Regions from separate parts of the Vibrio sp. 2033 genome, predicted to be linked through region 1. Evidence: predicted binding sites of a transcription regulator. Region 1 holds the regulator's gene; the other holds the start of a gene.
The links. Region 1 encodes CRP, which controls carbon source genes, mostly activating them, when cyclic AMP is high. Its sites were predicted from a motif close to TGTGANNNNNNTCACA; they were not measured.
Positions count from the first base shown of each region.

Region 2: the regulator CRP is predicted to act here: its motif matches at 3,154-3,169, upstream of R7P74_RS20140 (CTP synthase).

Region 1 covers NZ_JAWOVC010000025.1:15,695-21,053, reverse strand. The annotation lists gene astA (arginine N-succinyltransferase) at 1-614, shown strand, start outside; gene astD (succinylglutamate-semialdehyde dehydrogenase) at 643-2,100, shown strand; gene R7P74_RS21770 (DUF1338 domain-containing protein) at 2,349-3,140, shown strand; gene crp (cAMP-activated global transcriptional regulator CRP) at 3,277-3,909, opposite strand; gene R7P74_RS21760 (phosphoribulokinase) at 4,150-5,019, opposite strand; gene R7P74_RS21755 (YheU family protein) at 5,145-5,357, opposite strand.
Region 2 covers NZ_JAWOVC010000019.1:54,782-60,140, reverse strand. The annotation lists gene eno (phosphopyruvate hydratase) at 49-1,350, opposite strand; gene R7P74_RS20140 (CTP synthase) at 1,429-3,069, opposite strand; gene mazG (nucleoside triphosphate pyrophosphohydrolase) at 3,275-4,078, opposite strand; gene relA (GTP diphosphokinase) at 4,428-5,359, opposite strand, start outside.

The DNA.
Region 1 (5,359 bases):
GTCTGAATGGTCGTCTAATGTCGAAGTGTCGTTTCCTAATGATGGCAGAGCACCCAGAGCGCTTCTCTGAAACGATCTTTGCGGAGATGCGTGGCGTTTCAGACGACGAGGGTAATTCACCATTCTGGCAATGGCTTCAAGAGCATTTCTTCTCTATCGATTTCACGCTTGCAGATTACCTGACAGGCATCGGCAAGAAAGGCTTTATCGCCGACTTGATGCCGAAACTGCCTATTTACATCAACCTGCTCAGCCCAGAAGCGCAAGCCGTGATTGGTCAAGTACATGACAACACGCGTCCAGCGCTGAAGCTGCTTGAGCGTGAAGGTTTTACCAACCGAGGCTACGTCGACATCTTCGATGGTGGCCCAACGGTTGAGTGTGATCTGCGTAATATTGAGTCGGTACGTCATTCATTCCGCGCGCAAGTCAAAATCTCTGGACATTCCAGCACACAAGACTTCTTGATGTGTAATTCATCTTTCGAGAACTTCCGTGCGACAGTCACTAAAGCGGCGTATGACGCAGAAACACAAAGCGTAATGATCGCACCAGACGTTGCGGATGCACTTTCGGTTGAAGAAGGGGATTTCGTTCGCCTTCTTCCGCAGTAACAGACGACAGAATTTAAGGATAGAAACAATGACACATTGGATTGCAGGTGAATGGGTACAAGGTCAGGGTGAAGCATTTACGTCTCTGTCGCCGTACAACCAAGAAGTGATCTGGCAAGGCAAAGGTGCAACGGCAGAGCAGGTGAACCAGGCGGTATCTGCAGCGCGTGAAGCGTTTATTGACTGGAAAAAGCGTCCATTTTCAGAGCGTGAGGCAATCGTGTTGGCTTTTGCGGAGAAAGTAAAAGAGAACAGCGAAAAAATCGCCGAAGTGATTGCCAAAGAAACCGGTAAGCCGATTTGGGAAACGCGCACTGAAGCAGCAGCCATGGCAGGTAAAATTGCCATTTCGATTCGCGCTTATCATGACCGCACTGGTGAGGCGAGCCGTGAAGCAGCAGGCAACCAAATCGTATTGCGCCACCGCCCATTGGGCGTGATGGCGGTGTTTGGTCCTTACAACTTCCCAGGCCACCTACCAAATGGTCACATTGTGCCTGCGCTACTGGCTGGTAACACGGTAGTCTTCAAACCGTCTGAGCAAACGCCATGGACGGGTGAATTGGCGATGAAGCTATGGGAAGAAGCCGGTCTGCCGAAAGGCGTGATTAACCTTGTTCAAGGCGCGAAAGAAACTGGTATCGCCCTAGCTGACGCAAAAGGCATTGATGGCGTACTGTTTACGGGTAGCGCGAATACGGGGCATGTATTACACCGTCAATTTGCGGGTCAACCAGGCAAGATGCTCGCACTAGAAATGGGTGGTAATAACCCGATGGTGATCTCTGATAAATATGGTGATTTGGATGCCACGGTTTACACCATCATCCAGTCAGCGTTTATCAGTGCTGGGCAGCGTTGTACGTGTGCTCGTCGTTTGTATGTGCCATTGGGTGAAAAAGGCGATGCGCTTATCACCAAACTCGTTGAAGCGACACGCAATATTCGCGTAGACCAACCATTTGCAGAACCTGCGCCATTTATGGGACCGCAAATTTCGGTCGCGGCAGCCAAGTTTATTCTTGATGCACAAGCTAATCTACAGTCTCTTGGCGGTGAAAGCTTGATTGAAGCGAAAGCAGGAGAGGCGGCGTTTGTTTCTCCTGGTATCATTGATGTAACGAACATTGCTGAGTTACCAGATGAAGAATACTTCGGCCCACTTCTGCAAGTGGTGCGCTACGAAGGATTAGACAAAGCCGTGGCGCTAGCAAACGATACGCGCTTTGGCTTATCTGCTGGTTTGGTTTCAACCGACGACCAAGAATGGGAATACTTCGTTGACCACATTCGTGCAGGAATCGTGAACCGTAACCGCCAGCTTACTGGTGCAAGCGGTGATGCGCCATTTGGTGGTCCGGGGGCGTCGGGTAACTTGCGCCCAAGCGCTTACTACGCAGCAGATTACTGTGCGTACCCAATGGCATCAATGGAAGGTCAAGAAACTGTCTTGCCTGCAACATTGAGTCCAGGTGTAGTGCTATAAGTTTTAATAATAGAGTCGCAACTATGCATTGCGGCTCACCTTGCCGGCGCATCATTTAGGTATGGGTTGTAGTGATCGTTGGCAGAACACGAAAAGTGAGCAAAGACTCGGAAAAGCGTGTTGACTGACTGGCATTTACCGTCACAGGTTGATGGTTGCTCGTTCATTATTCTGGACAACTTTTGTTGTGAACGAGCAGCCAACTTCCGCTTACCTTTAAACTCTACATCTCGTAACAAGGAGTCGTTATGACGCCCGATGTGTTATTTGAATCGCTATGGCAAGATTACATTCAACGTCTTTGCCCTTCGGCGGCTAAAGTGCATCAGCTGCTTCAAGAAGATGAGCCTCTGATTAATGATCATATAGCTTTACGTACCTTCAATATCGCGCCTCTTGGTATTGAAACTCTAGCTAAGCCATTTGTAGCTATCGGTTACAAGGCGTGTGGTGATTACGTTTTCGAAAGCAAAAAGCTGGTTGCTAAGCACTATGAGCACCCAGATCCGAAGCAACCTAAAGTATTTATTAGTGAGCTAAAAGTTGAAGAGTGCTCTCCTGAGCTACAAGAGATTGTGAAAAATTTGATGGCACAAGTCGATGTTGACAAGCTGAACGATAGCGCATTCTTACATGGTGGACGCTTGTGGGATTTAAGCTTTGCTGATTACCAAACGTTGGCTAAAGAAAGTGAGTACGCATCTTGGCTTGCGGCGCATGGTTACGGAGCAAACCACTTCACGGTGAGCGTTAACCAGCTCAATGAATATGAAGAAGTGAAGCAGGTAAACGATCATCTGCGTACCGCTGGGTTTACCATTAATGAAAATGGTGGTGAAGTGAAGGGCACTCCTGAGGTGTTGCTAGAGCAGTCATCGACCATGGCAGATAAAGTAGCGGTTCGTTTTAGCGAAGGCACTGAAATTATCCCTGGCGGGTTTTATGAATTTGCTAAGCGCTATCCGATGGAAAATGGTGATTTGTACCCAGGTTTCGTGGCCGCTTCAGCTGACAAAATCTTTGAAAGTACGAATGGCTAAGTTTTAGGGTTAACCTGTTAAGCTTACTCATTAGTGTTCGCTGCACCCTATCTCATTTGGTCATGAGCAAATAAAAAGCCACCAATGTTGCCATTGGTGGCTTTTATAATTTTGTTCGTGTCACTCTAGTTTGAGATTAACGAGTACCGTAAACCACGATGGTTTTACCGTGAGCAGAGATTAGGTTCTGCTCTTCTAGCATCTTCAAGATACGACCTACTGTCTCACGAGAACAGCCAACAATTTGACCGATTTCTTGACGAGTGATCTTGATTTGCATGCCGTCTGGGTGAGTCATTGCGTCTGGTTGTTTTGCAAGGTTCAGAAGCGTCTGAGCGATACGACCAGTTACGTCTAGGAACGCCAGGTCACCCACTTTTTGGCTAGTTACTTGAAGACGACGAGCCATCTGCGCAGAAAGACGCATTAGGATGTCTGGGTTTACTTGGATAAGCTGACGGAACTTCTTGAAAGAAATTTCAGCAACTTCACAAGGAGATTTAGCACGAACCCAAGCTGTGCGCTCTTGGTCTTCCTCGAATAGACCAAGTTCACCAATAAAGTCTCCTTGGTTTAGGTAAGAAAGGATCATCTCCTTACCTTCTTCGTCTTTGATAAGAACCGCAACAGAACCTTTAACGATGTAGTACAAAGTTTCTGCCTTTTCGCCCGCGTGAATTAGCGTGCTCTTTGAAGGGTACTTATGAATATGACAGTGTGAAAGAAACCACTCTAATGTTGGGTCGGTTTGAGGTTTACCTAGAACCATAATATCTCACTTCCTCTGCAGGGTACGCTTGCGCTATCCATATTTTAGCTAAGCCTGAATTAGGCCTACTAGAATAAGAGCACTTTTTATATGCTGCAAGCTCTCTTGTGTTTCGGTAAGAAATAGTATCCTTTTTCGAAAACGATTTCTTGATTTTAATCGTGCCATGATTGAGATTTTGTAAGCAAAACTGTGCACATGATCACGGTATGAAAAGTAAACATCTTCGCAGGCAGGTTTTTAGCCAATTTTCCCTGTTTCGATGAGCTGTTGTAGGATAGGCCGAACTATGAGCTCCATTGCAAAGCTCATCTTACCGCCGGGTACGACAATCGTGTTGTGGCGTGACATGAATGAGCCATCAATCATGGCCAGCAGATATGGGAAGTCGACATTCTTGATACCGCGTAGGCGAATCACCACAAAACTCTCATCCAAACTAGGGATGCCTTTTGCATTAAGTGGGTTGGAAGTATCAACGGTCGGTACGCGCTGGAAGTTGATGTGAGTACGAGAAAACTGCGGAGTGATATAGTTGAGGTAATCGTCCATGGATCGCACGATTGAGTCCATCACCGCTTCACGCGAATGGCCGCGATCGCGAGTGTCACGTACGAATTTTTGGATCCACTCTAAGTTCACAATCGGCACCATGCCAATTAAGAAATCCACATGTTGAGCAACATTAACATCGCCATCGACCACGCCACCATGTAACCCTTCATAAAACAGCACGTCGCTGTTTTCGGGTAAGTCTTGCCACGGTGTAAACGTGCCTGGCATTTGATTGTAGGGAACCGCTTCGTCAAACGTGTGCAGATAACGGCGCACGCTGCCAGTACCGTCATGCCCGAACTTACGGAAAAACTCTTCTAATCCCGGGAAGTCATTAGCTTGTGGGCCAAAGTAGCTAATGTGTCGACCTTGCTCGCGGGCTTTGCGAATTTCGATGTCCATTTCTGGGCGAGTAAAGCGATGGAAGCTATCGCCTTCAACCCATGCGGGTTTAACGTTCATCATATTGAACATTTTACGGAAGGCTTCAGATGTAGTGGTCGTGCCGGCACCGGACGAACCAGTAACCGCAATAATTGGGTGTTTAGCTGACATGACAAACCTTGTCGAAAATTACTTACCTGTAATGTGCAGTAGAGTTACTACTGCACGGTCGATATCCCACTATAGCACGTAACAATACCTTGTCATCGAGTGGGATACGGTAAAATGTGAAGGGTCTAAAATTTTGTTTTATGCTGAATATCGACGGTTTCGTGTAGCTCAGAGAACACGATAACCGCTTCACCTTTTTCCAATTGAGCTTTAACTTGATCAATTTTGTCTTGCAAAGAAACCTCGACGGTTCCGTAATCCGTTCCTTCGCGTAAGACGAATTCACGAATTAAGTTTTCCAATGTTTCCGGCGCAATGTCTTGCCATGGAATGATCATAA
Region 2 (5,359 bases), on a different contig from region 1:
GCAGGGTGTTTTGAAAGCTTTAAGTTAAGCTGCTAATTCAGTGAAGAATTAAGCTTGACCTTTAACTTCTTTAAGACCGTTGAAAGGAGCGCGCTCACCTAGAGCTTCCTCGATACGGATTAGCTGGTTGTACTTAGCAACACGGTCAGAACGGCTCATAGAACCAGTTTTGATTTGACCTGCTGCTGTACCTACCGCTAGGTCAGCGATAGTTGCATCTTCAGTTTCGCCAGAACGGTGAGAGATTACTGCTGTGTAACCTGCGTCTTTAGCCATCTTGATTGCAGCTAGAGTCTCAGTTAGAGAACCGATTTGGTTGAACTTGATAAGGATAGAGTTAGCTACGCCTTTCTCGATACCTTCAGCAAGGATCTTAGTGTTAGTAACGAATAGATCGTCACCTACTAGTTGAAGCTTGTCACCTAGTAGTTCAGTTTGGTGCTTGAAGCCATCCCAGTCAGACTCGTCTAGACCGTCTTCGATAGAAACGATTGGGAATTGGTTAGCTAGCTCAGCTAGGTAGTGGTTGAACTCTTCAGAAGTGAAAGTTTTACCTTCGCCTTTCATGTTGTAGATGCCAGCTTCTTTGTCGAAGAACTCAGATGCAGCACAGTCCATAGCTAGAGTAACGTCTTTACCTAGTTCGTAACCAGCAGCTGCAACAGCTTCTGCGATAACTTCTAGAGCTTCAGCGTTAGATTTAAGGTTAGGAGCGAAACCACCTTCATCACCAACTGCAGTGCTGTAGCCTTTAGACTTAAGAACTTTAGCTAGGTTGTGGAATACTTCTGCACCGATACGTAGACCTTCTTTAAGAGTCTTAGCGCCAACTGGTTGGATCATGAACTCTTGGATGTCAACGTTGTTGTCTGCGTGCTCGCCACCGTTGATGATGTTCATCATTGGTAGAGGCATAGAGAACTGACCTGCAGTGCCGTTTAGCTCAGCGATGTGCTCGTATAGAGGCATGCCTTTCGCAGCAGCAGCAGCTTTAGCGTTTGCTAGAGAAACAGCTAGGATAGCGTTAGCACCGAATTTAGATTTGTTTTCAGTGCCGTCTAGTTCGATCATTACTGCGTCGATTGCAGCTTGGTCTTTAGCGTCTTTGCCAACTAGAGCTTCAGCGATTGGGCCGTTTACAGCTTCAACTGCTTTAAGAACACCTTTACCTAGGAAACGTGCTTTGTCACCGTCACGTAGCTCAAGAGCTTCGCGAGAACCAGTAGATGCGCCAGATGGAGCTGCCGCCATACCTACGAAACCGCCTTCTAGGTGTACTTCAGCTTCTACAGTTGGGTTACCACGTGAGTCGATGATTTCACGACCTAGAACTTTAACGATCTTAGACATTAATGTTTCCTCTCGTTTCAAATATAAATGTCAATCTTAAAGGGCAGCAGCACAACCTTCGCCGCCGCCCGTATCCTTTTACTTCTCGAATTCGCCGCGTGCGTTTTGGCCCGCAGCCTTAACAAAACCTGCAAACAATGGATGTCCATCGCGAGGAGTCGAGGTGAATTCTGGGTGGAACTGAGCCGCTACAAACCATGGGTGAGCTGGGTTCTCAATCATTTCCACTAACTTCTTGTCCGCAGATAGACCTGATACTTTTAGGCCTGCTTTTTCGATTTGCGGACGAAGCACGTTATTCACTTCGTAACGGTGACGGTGACGTTCATGGATCGTCGCGCTACCGTACAGTTCACGAGCTTTAGTCCCTTTCTCTAGGTGACACAACTGTGAACCAAGACGCATCGTACCGCCTAGGTCAGACTTTTCAGTACGCTCTTCTACGCTACCTGATTCGTCTACCCACTCTGTGATCAAACCTACCACAGGGTACTTAGTCTCTTTGTTAAATTCTGTTGAATGTGCACCTTCCATACCCGCAACGTTACGCGCGTATTCGATTAGTGCAACTTGCATACCCAAACAAATACCTAGGTAAGGCACGTTATTTTCACGTGCATATTGAGCCGCACGGATCTTGCCTTCAATACCACGATCGCCGAAGCCACCTGGTACTAGGATCGCGTCCAAACCTTCTAGAAGTTCAACGCCTTTTGTTTCGATATCTTGTGAGTCTACATACTTAATTGTGACGCTTAGACGGTTTTTCAAGCCAGCGTGTTTAAGCGCTTCGTTCACAGATTTGTATGCATCTGGTAATTCAATGTATTTACCAACCATACCGATGGTTACTTCACCAGTAGGATTTGCTTCTTCGTAAATAACCTGTTCCCACTCAGAAAGGTCAGCTTCAGGAGCTGTGATGCCAAAGCGAGCACACACAAGGTCATCTAGACCTTGAGATTTAATCAACTGAGGGATCTTGTAGATAGAGTCTACATCCTTCATTGAAATTACTGCTTTTTCTGGAACATTACAGAACAGTGCGATTTTTTTACGCTCATTCGCAGGAATAACGCGATCGCTACGGCAAACTAGGATATCTGGCTGAATACCGATAGATAGAAGTTCTTTTACAGAGTGTTGCGTCGGCTTAGTTTTCACTTCGCCCGCTGCCGCTAGGTAAGGAACAAGTGTTAGGTGCATGAACATTGCGCGCTCACGGCCTAGCTCAACAGCTAGCTGACGAATCGCTTCCATAAATGGTAGTGATTCGATATCACCAACAGTACCGCCAACTTCAACGATAGCCACATCATGGCCTTCAGAACCTGCAATAACGCGATCTTTGATTGCGTTAGTGATATGAGGGATAACTTGAATAGTTGCGCCTAGGTAGTCACCACGACGTTCTTTACGAAGTACGTCGGCATAAACACGACCTGCAGTGAAGTTGTTACGCTTGGTCATCTTGGTACGGATGAAACGCTCGTAGTGACCAAGGTCAAGGTCAGTCTCTGCGCCATCTTCTGTAACGAACACTTCACCGTGCTGAGTAGGGCTCATTGTGCCCGGGTCAACGTTGATGTAAGGGTCAAGCTTCATCATAGTCACTTTAAGACCACGAGCTTCTAGAATAGCCGCAAGAGATGCTGCTGCAATACCTTTACCTAGAGAGGATACAACCCCGCCAGTAACAAAAATGTAATTTGTCGTCATGTTTAACCTGAAATTGGTTGAATGAGGGAAATGGAGTGCTTCTGGACGGGAGATAAATATACCAGAAGCTCCTTACCGCCACAACGTGAAATCTATCACACCGTAATTTTTTATTTTTTGCTTCAAATCAAAGTGAGCAAAGACAAACCAAAGTCCGTTTTCGTGTAACCAAACAAGCTGACCTTATATTATGTATTCTGCCAGTTTACCTCTGCCTCGATTCTTCTTGTTTTACTTCATCCCAAAAATGGTCAAGTTCTGATAAAGAACAATCTGTAAGTACTTTGCCTGACTGCTGGACCTTACCTTCAACTTGTTTAAAACGTCGCGCAAACTTTACGTTTGCTTTTCCTAGCGCGACTTCTGGGTTTTTATCAAGGTGGCGAGCCAAATTGACAGTCGCAAATAGCAAATCACCGAGCTCCAACTCAACTTTCTCTTCATCGGGCTGAACTTGCAGTGCCTCTTCCATGACTTCGTCAATTTCTTCTCGTACTTTATCGACAACCGGGCCAAGTGAATCCCAATCAAACCCAAGTTTTGCACATTTTTTCTGAATTTTTGTAGCACGAGAAAGTGCCGGTAAAGAGTTTGGTATTGAGTCTAGGATACTTTCTTCCGCTTTGCCTACTAGGGCTTTTTCTTTTGCTTTTTCCGCTTCCCAGTTCGCGTTAATTTCCTCGTCAGATTCAAACTCAACATCTGAAAAAACATGCGGGTGGCGACGAGTCAGTTTTTCGTTCACGGTTTCAACGACATCCGAAAAGTCAAACAGCTCTTGCTCTTTCGCTAGCTGACTGTAAAAAATCACCTGAAACAACAAATCCCCTAGCTCTTCTTTTAGATTGGGCCAATCTCGATTTTGAATCGCGTCCACCACTTCGTAGGTTTCTTCTATAGTATGCGGAACGATGGTGTCAAAGGTTTGTTTTAAGTCCCAAGGGCAACCGTTTTCTGGGTCACGCAGCTTCGCCATGATTTGTTCTAACTGTTCAATTGGATGACTCATTTTTTGTTCCTTTAAACCTTTCTATTAAAGAAAAAGGTGAGCAGCCAAAACCACTCACCTTCTACATTATATTTTCTCAGCAGCTTTCACTAAGTAATTGTTACTTTGACAAGGCAACAAATTTTCGCGACTCCTGAGCATAGCCTACTATGTGATGCCCTTGAGCCGGCACGTCGGAATAAGTGCAGCTAACGCAGATAAAAAGCCAAATATGACGCAAGTGTAACTCTGTAAATAGTTGAAGTTGTAGCTAGGCGACAAACAAACGAGACTCCATCACATGGTTCACCATGTGATGGAGCGAGTGCGTGCAGTCAACAACGCTACAACGATAACTATGACGAGAGTTTTAGCCGAGGCGTTTCACCGTCATGACATCCTTGATCTGTTCCACACGCTTCGAAACCCGCGAAAGCACCTCAATATTGGTGACTTCTAGGTCAAAGTCCATGATGGCAAGTTGACGTCTGTAGTCGACTCGGTTCTTCATACTGGTCACTTTGATCTTTTCGTTGGCGAACAGTGTCGTAATGTCTTTGAGTAGACCACCTCGCTCCATCGCTTCAACACGCACGGTGAGGATGTATGACCCCACAAAGCCGCTGCCCCAGACTGTATCGATGATGCGCTCTGGCGCATGATGGCGCAGTTCTTCTAGCTGTTCACAGTCACTACGGTGTACTGAAATCCCACGACCTTGCGTTATGTAACCAGAGATATCGTCACCTGGAATTGGCTGACAGCAACGTGCTAGATGTGTCATTAGGTTATCGACGCCTTCTACTACAACTGCGTCTTTTTTCGGTCGGCTTTGCGCGGGTGATTTATGCTCAGCTTCTTGCAGTTTTTCCAGTGCTTGCTGATCTTCTTCCTCTGCCGTTGGCTTGTTAACTAACGCGTTGATATGGTTAATTATTTGGTTGATACGCAAATCACCGCTACCTACCCCAACATACAATTCATCTGGTGTTTTGACGTTAAACCGCTTGAGGGCGTAATGCTCTGCATCTTTTAACGTTGCGCCAATTTTGGCTAACTCATGCTCAAGGATTTCACGACCTGCTTCAAGGTTCTTCTCACGGCTTTGTTTTCGGAACCAGGCGTTAATTTTGGCACGCGCACGACCAGAATGAACGAAGCCTAATGATGGGTTTAACCAGTCACGTGATGGGTTAGGTTCTTTCTGAGTGATAATCTCGACTTGGTCACCCATATGTAATTTATGCGTGAATGGCACAATACGACCTCCGACTTTGGCACCGATACAACGGTGTCCCACTT